Regions from separate parts of the Vagococcus sp. AM17-17 genome, predicted to be linked through region 1. Evidence: predicted binding sites of a transcription regulator. Region 1 holds the regulator's gene; each other region holds the start of a gene.
What was found. Region 1 encodes NrdR, which represses ribonucleotide reductase genes. Its sites were predicted from a motif close to ACACNATATATNGTGT; they were not measured.
Positions count from the first base shown of each region.

Region 2: nrdD (anaerobic ribonucleoside-triphosphate reductase) is a predicted target of NrdR. The motif match lies at 1,468-1,483, and genes of this name have one in related genera.
Region 3: nrdH (glutaredoxin-like protein NrdH) is a predicted target of NrdR. The motif match lies at 2,541-2,556, and genes of this name have one in related genera.

Region 1 is NZ_QRJY01000001.1:253,066-258,005, reverse strand. Features, by position in the region: gene coaE (dephospho-CoA kinase) at 6-617, shown strand; gene DW196_RS01280 (MFS transporter) at 640-2,256, opposite strand; gene nrdR (transcriptional regulator NrdR) at 2,555-3,019, shown strand; gene DW196_RS01270 (replication initiation and membrane attachment family protein) at 3,047-4,450, shown strand; gene dnaI (primosomal protein DnaI) at 4,447-4,940, shown strand, end outside.
Region 2 is NZ_QRJY01000014.1:17,578-22,517, reverse strand. Features, by position in the region: gene nrdD (anaerobic ribonucleoside-triphosphate reductase) at 1-1,378, opposite strand, end outside; gene DW196_RS11630 (transposase family protein) at 1,726-2,193, shown strand; partial or broken gene DW196_RS11625 (ISL3 family transposase) at 2,215-2,958, shown strand; gene rny (ribonuclease Y) at 3,066-4,622, opposite strand; gene recA (recombinase RecA) at 4,866-4,940, opposite strand, start outside.
Region 3 is NZ_QRJY01000005.1:70,806-75,745, forward strand. Features, by position in the region: gene nrdE (class 1b ribonucleoside-diphosphate reductase subunit alpha) at 1-1,872, opposite strand, end outside; gene nrdI (class Ib ribonucleoside-diphosphate reductase assembly flavoprotein NrdI) at 1,850-2,230, opposite strand; gene nrdH (glutaredoxin-like protein NrdH) at 2,233-2,466, opposite strand; gene DW196_RS07895 (hypothetical protein) at 2,867-3,454, shown strand; tRNA gene DW196_RS07900 (tRNA-Lys) at 3,511-3,583, shown strand; gene DW196_RS07905 (hypothetical protein) at 3,758-4,066, shown strand; gene yycF (response regulator YycF) at 4,504-4,940, shown strand, end outside.

The DNA of each region.
Region 1 (4,940 bases):
TGAGCATGACGTATTTATTAGGCTTAACAGGAGGCATTGCTTCCGGAAAATCAACCGTTACGCAAATGTTTAGATCAAAAAATATTCCAGTTATTGACGCAGATATTATCGCAAGAGAAGTCGTTAAACTAGGAAAACCAGGACTAGAAAAGATTGTGTCACACTTTGGTAAAGATGTGTTGTTAGAAGACGGCACGTTAGATCGAAAAAAATTAGGAACGATTATTTTTAATGATGATGCCAAACGAGCATTACTCAATCATATTTTGTCTGATGAAATTCGTACGCGTATTTTGGAAATGATTGAACTTTGTAAAAAATCTGATCCGTCACTCATCGTTCTTGATATTCCACTTTTATATGAAGGTGGTTATGACGAAATAGTGGATGATGTTATGGTTTGCTATGTACCAAGAGACATTCAGCTAAAACGTTTGATGGCTCGTGATCATCTCAAAGAAAATGATGCGATTAAACGAATTGACAGCCAAATGAGCCTAGAAGAAAAGAAATCACGGGCTGATGTGGTGATTGATAATAGTGGACGAATAGATGAAACACTGAAACAAGTACAAACTTGGTTTGATACAATTATAAAAGAAAAATCACCTGAATAATCTTTTCAGGTGATTTCTTTTTTTATTTTGTTGCGTTGTTTTTTCGTTTATATAAACCGAACGTTAAAACAAAACTAATTAACATAATGATTGATGCAATACCAATTGTTTTGACCACACTATTAGTAAAATTATTGTCTAATTTTTTAACGATATCATTTTGAATATCTTTTGTTAAGTGCCACTCTTCTGGATTAGATTGTTTTAATACTCTAATAGAAGAACCGGCACTACCAATAACACTTGATTCAAGTGATTTTTGGACTTGTGTTGGTAGGCCAACATTATCTAAAGTATGTGGGATATCATGTTGTAATTGTAATCCAAAAATTGTTCCGATAATCGCAATCCCTAAAGCAGAACCAATTTGACGAACAGTTGATTGGATACTTGATCCTTGACCAGATTGAGCAGGTGGCACGTCTTTTAAGACGATAGAGGTTAATTGAGCAGAAGCAAAACCTAACCCAATACCATAAACTACTAACCAGACAATAATCCATGTTAAGCCATTATTTGGATCAACCGTTTTAAAGAATCCAAAAAAGCCAAGTGTTTCTAAGAATAAACCAAGTGACACAACAAATGATGACGATGTTTTCTCAACGATAAATGACGCCATCCCGCCAGCTAAGAATGCACCAAGTCCCATCATTGCTAAAATTGCACCTGATTTAATTGGACTTAATGTTAAGATGTTTTGTAAGAATAAAGGCAATAGGAATAGTAATCCTGATTCACCAATTGCCACAATCCCAGCAATCGTATTTCCCAATGAAAAACTTTTGAATTTGAATAAAGATAAATCAAGTAAATGAGATTTTTTATTTTTAATCAAATGAGCTTCCCAAACTAAGAATAATGCAAAGAAAAGAGCTCCTACAACAAGTAACGTTGGGATAATGGATAAGTTAAAGAGTGTTGGGTGATCGCCTTTTACATGCCACCAACCATAATTACGGCCTTCAATAATACCAAATACTAATAAAATTAAGCCGATAGTTGATAAAATAAATCCAAAAAAGTCAAACCCGCTTGTCATTTTTTCGCCATATGTTTCTGGTAAATATTTTAATGACGCTAAAATAATAAATAACCCAATAGGTAAATTAATCCAGAAAATCCAATGCCATGTCATGTAAGTGGTGAAATAACCACCAAGTAATGGTCCAATCGCTGCCATACCAGAAATCACAGAACCCCATACGGCAAAAGCGACAATCCGATCTTTACCGAAAAAGAGTGAATTAACAGCGGATAATGTGGTTGGAAGAACTGTTGCCCCACCTAAACCTTGAATTGAACGGGCTGCTAACATAAAGGTGATATCTTTAGAGAAACTTGCCATAATAGATCCTACTAAAAAGATGGCAATCCCTATAATCAACATTTTTTTTCGTCCGAAATTATCGGCGATGCGTCCCATTGTAATCAAAAGGGAAGAAAAAATTAAAGAATATAGCGTGATAATCCACTCAGCATCGGTAAAGGATAATTTTAAATCTTTCATAATAACTGGAATAGATACATTGACGATTGTTCCGTCAATAACAACTAATGAAACAGATAAGGCTAAAATCGCTAATGCCCACCATTTGTGTTTCACTGTTTTTGGTTGTGCTGCTGTTGTGTTTGTCACTTAAAACACCTCACTTAAATTTTTATTACGACTGTATCTTACACCTAAAGTGACAATCTGTCACACGATTTGCGAGAAAATCAAACTTTTTTTACAAGTGACTTCAAAATTGCTTTTTTTTGGTGAAAAAATTCATGAATAGTCATAAAATATCCTGAAAAGAGTCGAAAAAGTGTGATGAATATTTGAGTAAGGAATTTCTAGAAAATTGTTTATCTATACCAACAGCAGTATTACATGTTATAATAGTCCTACTATTTAGTCTATCAAGACGTCTTTAAAGAAGAGGTGAAAAGAAATGCAATGTCCAAGATGTCACTATAGTGGATCGCGAGTGGTAGATAGTCGTCCAGCAGATGACAATCGTGCTATTAGACGTAGGAGAGAATGTGAAGATTGTGGCTTTCGTTTTACAACGTTTGAACGCATAGAAGTGTCGCCATTGCTTGTAGTAAAGAAGAATGGTGCAAGAGAAGAGTTTAATCGTGAAAAAATATTAAGAGGCTTAGTCCGATCAGCGGAAAAACGTCCAGTGTCAATGGATCAAATGGAACAAGTTGTTGAGAAAGTTGAAAATAGGATTCGAAGTATCGGAGAAAACGAAGTCTCAACGAATTTAATTGGTGAGTTTGTAATGGAAGAACTAGTTAATCTTGATGAGATAGCTTATATAAGGTTTGCCAGTGTCTACCGTCAGTTTAAAGATATGAGTGTCTTTTTGAAAGAGTTACAAGAAATTATTGATAAAGAGCAAGTAGATTAATAGATAGAGAAAGTGATGTGAGAATAGGTGACTAAAACACAGCCCCATTTAAAGCCTAAAGATACATTTGAGGTACATTACTGTAGCTTGTTAAATGGAGAAGATACACGTGTTTTAAACCTACTGTATCAACCAATTGTTGGTGGTAATGCGTTAGTGTTGTATCATAATTTAATCATTAACAAAGACAGTTTTAAAAAACCAACCAGGCATTTTATTTTACAAGATATGATGAATAACGGGCTTCAAGAATTGTATCAAGCAAGAACTAGACTTGAAGCAATTGGGTTATTAAAAACATATGTCCGAAAAAAAGATGAGGGGTATCATTATATCTACTCTCTTAACAATATATTATCTCCACAAGTTTTTTTATCTGATGAGACACTATGTTTGTTGTTATTAGATAGAGTAGGTGAAGATCGATTTAATTACTTAGTGGAATTATTTAAACCGGAAAAACTTGATTTATCTGAATACACAGATGTAACAAGTAGTTATGTTGAGGTATTTCATATTGCATCAGAACGTTTGGTACAAGCCAACGAACTTTTATCAGACACGACGCAACAAATGAAAGAAGCGCCTGTGGGTAAAAAACCTGAAATAGAGCCAAAAACATTTGATTGGGATTTTTTCTTTGATAGTTTGGCTGGATTAAATATTGATGAATCGTTCTTAGTTAATGAGTTTAAACCAATTATTTTAACGGTTCATGGGTTATATGGCATTAATGAACTTGATATGATTAATCATGTTAAGTATTGTTTGGACTATGTGACTAATCAAGTTGATGTCAAAGAGTTTAAGAGACGTATCTATAAGACGTATCATCAAGCTAAAAAGCCAACTGGACAAAATACGGTACAAGCTCAACCAACGATAAATAGTGACGAACAACTTAGCCGACATAAAAATGATTTAAAACATCAAGGATTCACTCAACAAGAGATTGATGTTATCGTCTCTTGTGAGAAGATTCCCCCACTTGTATTTTTGAAATCAATTAAAGATCAGAAAAACGGGTTTGTCTCACAGAATGAACGGTGGACGATAGAAAACTTGAAGAAACAGTCAAACTTACCTGTTGAGGTTATTAACATGTTGATACACTATTGTTTAGTTGTTTTGGGTAATTCATCTTTAAACCAGAATATGGTAAATACTATAGCCAATGACTGGTCACAGCATAAGATTACAACGGCATCTGCAGCACTCATTCAAGTAAAGAACTTTAAAAAAGAGTCTGAAAATAAAAAAGTGAAGAAAACATATAATCGAAACTACACAAAACAACCTGCTAGAAAAGAAACCTTACCAGAATGGGCAAGTAGTGCTACTGTGAGAAAAGAAACACCTTTAGCAGGAGATGAGTTGAAGAAACTAGAGGCGCAACTCAAACAATTTAATCAAGGTGGTGGATCATCATGAAACACATAAACCAGCATTTAAATCGAACGGTGAATAACCAAAATATTAACGATCGATTAATTCAACTGATGGAAGTTGTACAAAAAGATAAAGATGTACAAGAATTTATCGCATCAAATAGAGAGTATTTATCTGATGAAGATATTTTAAAAAGCTCAGCAAAGCTTTATGAATATGTAAAAGAAAAAGAAAAATTTTTAACCAATGATGCTTCTATGATTGCTCCTGGCTATGAACCAAAATTGTTTTTAAATCATCACTTTATTGATGTAACGTATGTACCGACAGAGGAATTGATTCGCAAAAAAGAATACGAAACAGTTCGTAATAGGGTAAATGCCATTTCCATGCCTAAAGACATTAAAGATGCTTCCTTGGATTCGTTCAACATTACCTCTGAGCGAAAAGAAGCATTAAGTGCTTCTATTACATTTATGAATGATTATCTAGACAATCCTAAAGAATTTCATCAAGGTTTATATTTGTATGG
Region 2 (4,940 bases), on a different contig from region 1:
CACGAAAAACTAACGCATCTTTTGCCGTAGCTAAACGTTCATCTAATAAAGACCAAAACTTCTCTCTATCGCCACTAGCTTCCAAAGCAATGCGTGGTAAATTAAGTGTCACCACACCTAAATTCATTCTTCCAGCGTTCACTTCTTTTCCTGTTTCATCTTTCCAACCTTGTAAAAATGATCGGCAACCCATTGGTACTTTAAAACTACCAGTCAATTCTACAATTTTGTCGTAATTCAATACATCAGGATACATTCTTTTTGTTGCACACTCTAATGCTAATTCTTTGATATCATAGTTTGGGTCTGTCGGTTTTAAATTTACACCATCTTTAATGGTAAATATTAATTTTGGAAAAATCGCTGTACGATGTTCCCCTCCAAGTCCTTTAATACGATTCAAGAAAATCGCACGTTGAATTTCTCGCTCAAACCAATCTGTACCAAGACCAAAACCTAACGAGGTAAAAGGCGTTTGACCATTAGAAGTAAATAGTGTATTGATTTCATATTCTAAACTTTGCATAGAATCGTAGATATCTTTGCTGGTTTTTTGTTTCGCATATTCATCATGCTTAGACTCGTCATCTATCCATTGTTTCGCATCTTCTAAATGCTTTTCATAATTTTTTTTCGCAAAAGGCGCTAAAAACTCGTCAATTCTATCTGCCGAGCATCCACCATACTGACTAGATGCGACATTCGCAATGATTTGAGAAATTTGTGCTGTAGCTGTTTGGATTGACTTAGGTGATTCCACTTCAGCATTTCCTATTTTGAAACCATTATTTAACATCCTTTCAAAATCAATCAAACAACAATTCGTCATTGGAGAATATGGATGATAATCTAAATCGTGGTAGTGAATTTCACCTTTTTGATGAGCATTCGCTACATGAGAAGGCAATAATTTTAGGCCAATTGATTTTCCTACAATCCCTGCTGTCAAATCACGTTGAGTATTAAAAACATCACTATCTTTATTTGCATTTTCATTTACTAATCGTTGATCTTTATTTAACAACTTACCAATTGTAACATTAATATCTGTCGATTCTGCTCGTTCAAAATCTCGTTTAGTTCGATAATTAATGTATTCTTGTGCAAGAGCATATTCTCTATTTTCCAGTAAAATATGCTCAACAATATTTTGTATCTCATAAATTTTGACGTCCTTATAAAAACGCTCACTAATTTCTGATACGATTTTTTGCACAAGCGCTTCAATTTTTTTTGTCGATAATTCATCAACTGGACCATTTACTTTATTCTCAGCTTTTAATAAGGCTTCTGTTATTTTTTTAACATCAAAATCAACTGTACGACCATCTCTTTTAATGACATTTATCATATCAATTCCTTCTGATATATTGCTCATTTTTTCATTTAATTCTGTTTCTTCAATCATTATCATCGAACTCCCTTTATGTATTCAACTTATATCTTATCCCAACGAGAGTCTTTTTTCAACTATATATAGTGTTTTAATTTTATTTTTTAATTAAAAACCACTATATATAGATGAAAAGTTGATGTGTTAACTTTTATTCTTGTCAACAAATTATTTTGTTTTCTAATTCACTAATAATACACATGAGACAATAAAAAAGAGCTCTATAATTTCTACTGTTGGTAACAAAAGTTACCGGCAGTTTTTTTTGTACACAAAAACATGTGATATCCGTTAGAATGAAATTGCGAAAAACAAACCAAGGAGGATACCACATGTCATATTCACAGACTATCAAAGATAACTTAAATATACTAGACCTAAATATTATTTTTAATGAAAACTGTTTATCTACTGAAAAAATAAAAGGCGTGTTCTCTCGGATATTCCATGGCTTTTTAGAAGAATTTCCTCAATGCTGTCAGCATTGTCAAAGTAACCACTCTAATATTATTAAATGGGGATATACAACTAGTCTAATTAAAATGCCTAGTGTTTCGGAATATGTCATTTATATTAGATTAAAGAAACGTCGTTTCTTTTGTAAAAAATGTGATACGACCTTTGTTTTAGATACTCCTTTCGTTTCTAGAAACAACTGTATTTCTAATAATTTTAAACGTCTTGTCGCGAAACAATTAACCTCTAAATACGCCATGAGTGATATTAACCAATCAAGAAATATAGTTATGAGCTGCCATCCGTCCTTTGTTTTGATGAATTTAAATCCGTTAAAAAAGTAGCTGGTTCAATTAAGCTTTATTATGATGGACGGCGAAACAAATGAATTACTTGATATTTTACCTGATCGAAGATTACCAAAAAATGAGAATTATTTTAACGGCTTCTCTTTAGCTAATAGGAAACACGTAAAATATGTTGTTTCAGATACCTATCAACCTTATATCAATTTGACTAAACGGGTTTTCCCTAAGGCTAAAGTAGTTTTAGATAAATTCCATCTCGTTCAACATATCGGCAGAGCATTTCAAAAGATACGGATTAAAATAATGACTCAATTAAAATATAAAGATAATGGCATTATCTATAGGCGAATTAAAAAATATTGGAAGATACTTCAAAAAAGTTATGACAAATTAGAGTATATCGAGCAACATTGGCGTCCTTCATTTAAAACGTATCTTTCTGAAAAAGAATTACTTGAACGCCTACTAGCCTGTGATTCTAAATTGGCAGAAACTTACAACACCTATCAACAAATTTTAAGAGCGATTCAAACAAAAGATTATTCTTTATTTATAGAATTAATTGATCAAACGACACAATTTAAAGAGTTTGTTACTGTTTTTAAAACATTTAAAAAGTATCGATAAGAAATAAAAAACACCTTTGAAACATCTTATTCAAATGGTCCTTTAGAATGTATGAATAACCATATTAAAGTCATAAAGCGTAATGCCTATGGCATGAGAAGTTTTTATAATTTTAAGCTACGACTATCAATTTGTTTAAAGAAGTCTGCTTTCAAATCACCAAAAAAGATCTAGAAAACTAAAAAGCTTTCTAGATCCTAAATTCTAACGTTTGAACTTTTACCAACACTAGTTGACAAAGAGCCTAAAAAAGACCCAGATTTCTCTGAGTCTTTTCAATACTATTTAGCATAATCTACCGCTCGTACTTCACGAACAACAGTTACTTTAATGTGCCCTGGATATTCAAGTTCATCTTCAATGCGTTTACGAATGTCATGTACTAAAATAACTGCTTCATCATCTGTTACTTCATTTGGTTTAACAGCCACACGTATCTCACGACCGGCTTGAATAGCAAAACTTGTGTCAACTCCGGGGAAGTCATTTGCAATACCTTCTAAACGTTCAAGACGCTTAATATAATTTTCTAATGATTCACTACGAGCTCCTGGTCGAGCAGCTGATAATGCATCGGCAGCAGCAACAAGTACTGAAATAACTGACGTTGCTTCTACGTCACCATGGTGAGAGGCAACAGCGTTAATCACAACAGGATTTTCTTTGTACTTACTTACAAGCTCTGTTCCAATCTCTACGTGTGAGCCATCAACTTCATGATCAAGTGCTTTACCAATATCATGTAATAATCCCGCACGTCTTGCTAGAGTGGCATCTTCTCCTAGCTCCTCAGCTAAAACTCCAGCTAATTTCGCTACTTCTATCGAATGATTTAATACATTTTGACCATAACTTGTTCTAAATCTTAAGCGACCAAGTATTTTTATTAAATCTGGGTGAAGTGAATGCACTCCTACTTCAAATGCTGCGTTTTCACCATATTCTCTGATACGTTCATCCATTTCTTTGCGAGATTTTTCCACCATCTCTTCAATTCTAGCTGGATGGATACGACCATCTTGGATTAATTTTTCTAAAGTCATACGTGCGATTTCACGTCTAATTGGATCAAAACCTGATAATACCACTGCTTCTGGTGTATCATCAATAATTAAATCAATACCTGTTAATGTTTCAAGTGTTCGTATGTTTCGTCCTTCTCGACCAATAATACGACCTTTCATATCATCATTAGGTAATGTAACAACCGTTACTGTTAACTCTGAAATTTGATCTGCCGCACTTCTTTGAATGGCTAATGCCAACATATTGCGTGCCTTGCGATCAACTTCATCTTTCACACGTTGTTCACTTTCTTTAATCAACATGGCTCTATCATGAGACAATTCAACTTTCATATCATCCATAATAATTGTTTGTGCTTCTTCTTTAGATAGACCTGCTATACGTTCGAGTTCTATCTCTTGCTTTTCAATTAGGGTTGATACCTCTTTTTCCCGCTCATCAATCAATTGCTTCCTTGAATCAAGTTTCTCCTCTTTGTCTTCAAGTGAGCGTTCGCGTTTTTCTAAAGAGTCATCTTTTCGATCAAGATTATTTTCTCTTTGTAATAGTCTATTTTCTTGATTTTTTAGTTCAGCTCTTTCTTCCTTCAGCTCACTTTCAATTTCTAATCGGTATTGTTGATTCAGTTCTTTTGCTTCCAACAAATGCTCTTTTTTTAGAGTCTCAGCCTCTTTCTTGGCCTGTCGAATAATTCCGGTGGCAGTATTATTCGCTCCTTCTATAGACTTCTTATGTCGAGTCATGGCAATAAAATAGCCAATTGCTAGACCTACAATTAAACCGATGATAGCAAGGAGTATCGTAGCAGCCATAAAAACACCTCCATACTATCTTTATTATTGTGTTATTCATAGATTTAAAACATATCATTATGACTAAATCGTATATAAAATATGAGTGTATATATTTCTATACATTATATATTCTAATCTTTGTTAAAAGGAGTGTCAACTTAAAAAAAGATTCAAATATGAAAGAAAAAAATCAACTCCTCTATATTATCATCGATAAATAACACTCATTACTATTCAATGATCTATATAGGAGTTGATTTTTTAATCTTCTAAATCTAATGATACTTCTTCAGTTTTTTCATTTTCTTCGGTCGCTTCTTCTGGTGCAACTCCATC
Region 3 (4,940 bases), on a different contig from region 1:
CATAGTGTCATTTGATAAGAAGGGTGCTGGGTAATAGATTTTACCAATTTTCTTTTCTTGACGTTCTTCAATCAAACGAGTGATTGGGTGGATGCTGGCACTTGTATCATTAATATAAGAAATTGAGCCATTTGGTGCTACAGCTAAACGGTTTTGATGGTATAAACCAAATTCTTTAATAGATTGTTTCAATTCTTCCCAGTCTTTTGCTGTTGGAATAAAAATACCATCGAACAATTCTTTAACTTTATCAGAAGATGGTTTAATTTCTTCATTAATATATAGATCAAAGTACTCGCCAGTAGCGTATTTTGAGTTTTCAAAGTTATCGAATGATTCATTACGTTCTTTTGCAATATTGTTACTTTCAACTAAAGTCCAATAGTTTAATAACATGAAATACACATCTGTAAATTCTAATGATTCCTCTGAACCATACTCCATTTGATTTTTAGCAAAGTAAGTATGTAATCCCATGGCGCCTAAACCAATTGTATGATTTAGTCGATTACCGTTTTGGATTGATGGAACCACTTCGATATCAGAAGCGTCTGTGATATAAGTTAAAGCTCTTGTCATTGTTTTAACAGATTTTCCAAAGTCTGGACTATCCATTAAGTTAACGATATTTGTAGAGCCTAAGTTACAAGAAATATCTGTTCCAAGGACGTCATATTCTTGACGATCATTAATGACAGATGGTCTTTGGACCTGTAAGATTTCAGAACACAAGTTACTCATAATGATTTTGCCATCAACAGGATTCGCACGGTTGGCAGTGTCAATGTTGATGATATAAGGATAACCAGATTCTTGTTGTAATTTACTAATTTCATTTTCTAAGTAACGAGCGTCAATTTTTTGCTTTCTAATGCGAGGATTCGCCACTAAATTGTCATATTCCTCAGTGATATCAATGTAAGAAAACGGTACGCCGTATTCTTTTTCCACACTATATGGACTGAATAAGTACATGTCTTCATTGTTGCGAGCTAATTCGTAAAATTTATCCGGAACTAACAATCCCAGTGATAATGTTTTAACACGAATTTTTTCGTCCGCATTTTCTTTTTTTGTTGATAAGAACATTTCAATATCTGGATGGAAAACGTTTAAGTAAACCACACCAGCACCTTGACGTTGGCCAAGTTGGTTACTATAACTAAAGCTATCTTCGAATAATTTCATAACAGGAACGACACCACTTGCAGCACCTTCAAATCCTTTGATTGGAGCCCCTGCTTCACGTAAGTTTGATAGTGTGATACCAACACCACCACCAATACGTGATAATTGTAGCGCACTATTGATTGAGCGACCGATACTGTTCATATCGTCAGTCACTTGGACTAAGAAACAAGAAACTAACTCACCACGACGCTTACGGCCAGCATTTAAAAATGAGGGTGTCGCTGGTTGGTAACGTTGATGAATCATTTCATCTGCTAAACTCATAGCTAATTCTTCATTGCCATCAGCAAAATACAAAGCATTAAATGCTACACGATCTTCATAACGCTCTAAATATTGTGTGCCGTCATTTGTTTTTAAGGCATATTGAGAATAAAATTTATAGGCAGCCATAAATGACTTAAATGTAAAGTTTTGTGATTCTAAGTAAGCGTATAAAGACTCAATAAATTCAATCGAATAATTGCTTAAAAAGTCTTCTTCTAAATAATCGTGTTCAGTTAAAAAAGATAACTTCTCTTCTATAGAAGAAAACTGTTTGGTATTTGGTTCTACATTTTCTTTAAAGAATGCATCTAGGGCTTCTTTATCTTTATATAAGGGAATTTGATCGTTTACGGGGCGGTTGATTTCGTTGTTAAGTTCGAAATACGTTACATCAGTTAGGTCTTTTAGACTCAAATTCATTCACTACTTTCTTAAAATTTTTTACATCTTCATCAGTTCCACTAAACTCAAAAGAAAAGACGAGAGGAATGTTGTAATCTTTGGCGATATCTTTTGCAGTAAACACAAATAAGTCTCCAAAGTTTAGATTGCCACCACCAGCGACACCTAGTAAGTGCTCTTGGTTAGTTTTATACTCAATAAAATCGTTCACTACTTCTGTGACTTCTTTGTCATAAGTAGGAACGATCAATAGGTAATCTTCATTCATCTCATGAAAAGGATTTGTTGTGTCTATTTCATAAAATGGAAAATCTAGCTTATTAATAAAACGTCTTGTCTGTCCGGTTAAAGAAAAAAAGACTAGCTTCATGATTAAACCGCCAACGTTCTAAGTTGGTCAGGTCTAAACCCAACGATTGTCACGTTGTCATCCATTGTTTTTAAAACAGGCACGCTTTGGAATCCTTGTTTTTTTAGTGAATCAATATATTGGGGTTCATTGTCAATGTTGATTTCGTTAAATTCTACATTTTTTTGTGCTAAGAATTTTTTAGTCATTAAACATTGAGGGCAGTTATTTTTTGTGTACAGTGTGATTGTATTCATGAGTATTTCCTCCTAATTTGTTCCCATAATATAAATACAAGTATAGCTTGAAATAAAAAAAAGTCAATAATTAAACACTAGATATTGTGTTTAAATTATTGAAAGCCACTAGTTATTGTGTTTTAGGACGGGTATATTTTTTCGTTCATCTACAATCTATCTACGACAACAGTCTCTAGTATAGACATAGACATAACAAAAGTAAATAGGAAAAACATCGAAAAAATGGCAATTTTGTCGTGTGGTCGGACGAAACTCATAATCAGGGCACATTATGTTATCTATATAATATTAGATAGGATAAACGTTTTCTATAAATAGTAGACATTTTAAAATACATACGTTATATTAAATGAACAAGATGTTTATCCCTCATTTTTTACAAAGAGGAGTGAATAAAATGAGAAGAGATGGTGGGGCAATGATAAATGAACATTTAGAAGAAGCAAATCGTTTATTTGAAGAAGCGATGAAGGAATCAACTAATAAAATAAATACATTTGAAAAGACATTTTGGTATAGACAATTAAGCTATTCAGAGCAAATGATATCACGACAAACGATACTGTATATTAGTGAGTACATGTTTGATTACCATTTTCAGACACTTAGTGAGTGGGATGAAGTAGCTTTACAAGATATTTTACTAGATATTTTTCCTCATGAAATTGTGGCTGGACCAAAATTTTTTGAGAAAGCTGTCATTGTATTAGTCAAGTTTTTTGAATTTTTACACTATCACGAACAATACCCTCAAGGATTATCTCTTGCTAAAAAAACGAAAGGATTGTCCGATATGATATTAGTAGAAGTAGATTCATTATTGCGTCATTCACCAGAAGAGAATTTATTATCACTAGGTGAGGAGTTGGGACTTGATACAAGTAGTTTAGATGATATTGATTTCTTATATAAATTAGCTGAGGCTATTCAAGAAAAAGATGCTCGTTCTCAACGCATTGTGCCTATAAAGACACGTAGAATATAGTATAAATTCTTGCGAGAAAAAATAACTAGTGATATAATAATTTTGTTCATTTCTTAGGGCTGTTAGCTCAGTTGGTAGAGCAACGGACTCTTAATCCGTGGGTCATGGGTTCGAACCCCCTACAGCCCATTTTTAGAAGAAAAACGTTGATATATGCATTTGTTAAAATGCTGGTCTATCAGCGTTTTTTTATTTTATTAAGAGAGTAAGGAAATGAGATACAAATAATAGAAAAAGGTTTTTAGTACGTGAAAGAAGTCTTTAATGGTATAATAGGTTGTAAAGAGATGGAGGATGATGAGCATGAAGAAATCAACAAAATGTGTCATGGCAGCAACTGGTATCGCTAGTGTTATCGTGATAACTAAATTAACAAAAAAAGGAATTGAAAAAACATCAGAGTCTGTGAATCGTTTGAAGTATAGATTACTAGTAAAAGATAAATTACAGGATAATCAAAATCTTTTAGCTATTGTAGATGATTTAGATGATGATGAGTTAAAAACAATGGTAAACGTCTTCGAACGTTTAGAAACAGAGCCAACAGATCGTCATATTGAGTCTTACTTAAAATCAAAAATAGATGCAATAAAATCTCATAACAAATCATAATAAAACAATTAAAATAACAGAGAACACAAAAAAAGTTGAGAATGATCTCAACTTTTTTTGCTTCAGTAAGACTAGACTTTGTAAGGGAAGGGGAAACCTAGTCTAACGTCAATTGTTAGCCGAATAAATTAAATGAATTAATTTATACATTAATTTTAAGTCATATGTAGGAAAGTAACAATGAAAAAGGAGAAGATAGATAAATAACACAGATTATAATGTTTATAAACATTGATAAATCAACCAATCTAGACTTATCATTTTTTTCTTATACATATGCAAAATACCGAAATTAAATAAGTGATATTTACTGAAAATAATCATAAAAGTATGAAAAAAATCAGAAAATCTCAAATGTTTTTTAAGTATTCAAAATGTTGTATAATAAAAAAGACGACTTTATAGAAATGAAGAAAAATAAAGGATGGTGACGGATAGTGAAAAAAATATTAGTTGTAGATGATGAGAAGCCAATTTCAGATATAGTAAAATTTAATTTAACAAAAGAAGGATATGAAGTATTCACCGCATTTGATGGTGAAGAAGCCGTAGAGATGGTGGATGAAGTGACACCTGATTTAATTATTTTAGATTTGATGTTACCTAAAAAAGATGGTCTAGAGGTATGTCGTGATGTCCGTAAAAAATATGATACGCCGATAATTATGGTAACAGCCAAGGACTCTGAAATTGATAAAGTATTAGGCTTAGAGCTTGGAGCTGACGATTATGTAACCAAACCATTTTCTAATCGTGAACTAGTGGCACGTGTAAAAGCAAATTTACGTCGTCATGACAACACGACAGCTAAATTAGAATATACGCCAAATAATGAGTTGACGATTGGTGTATTAACCATTCATCCAGATGCGTA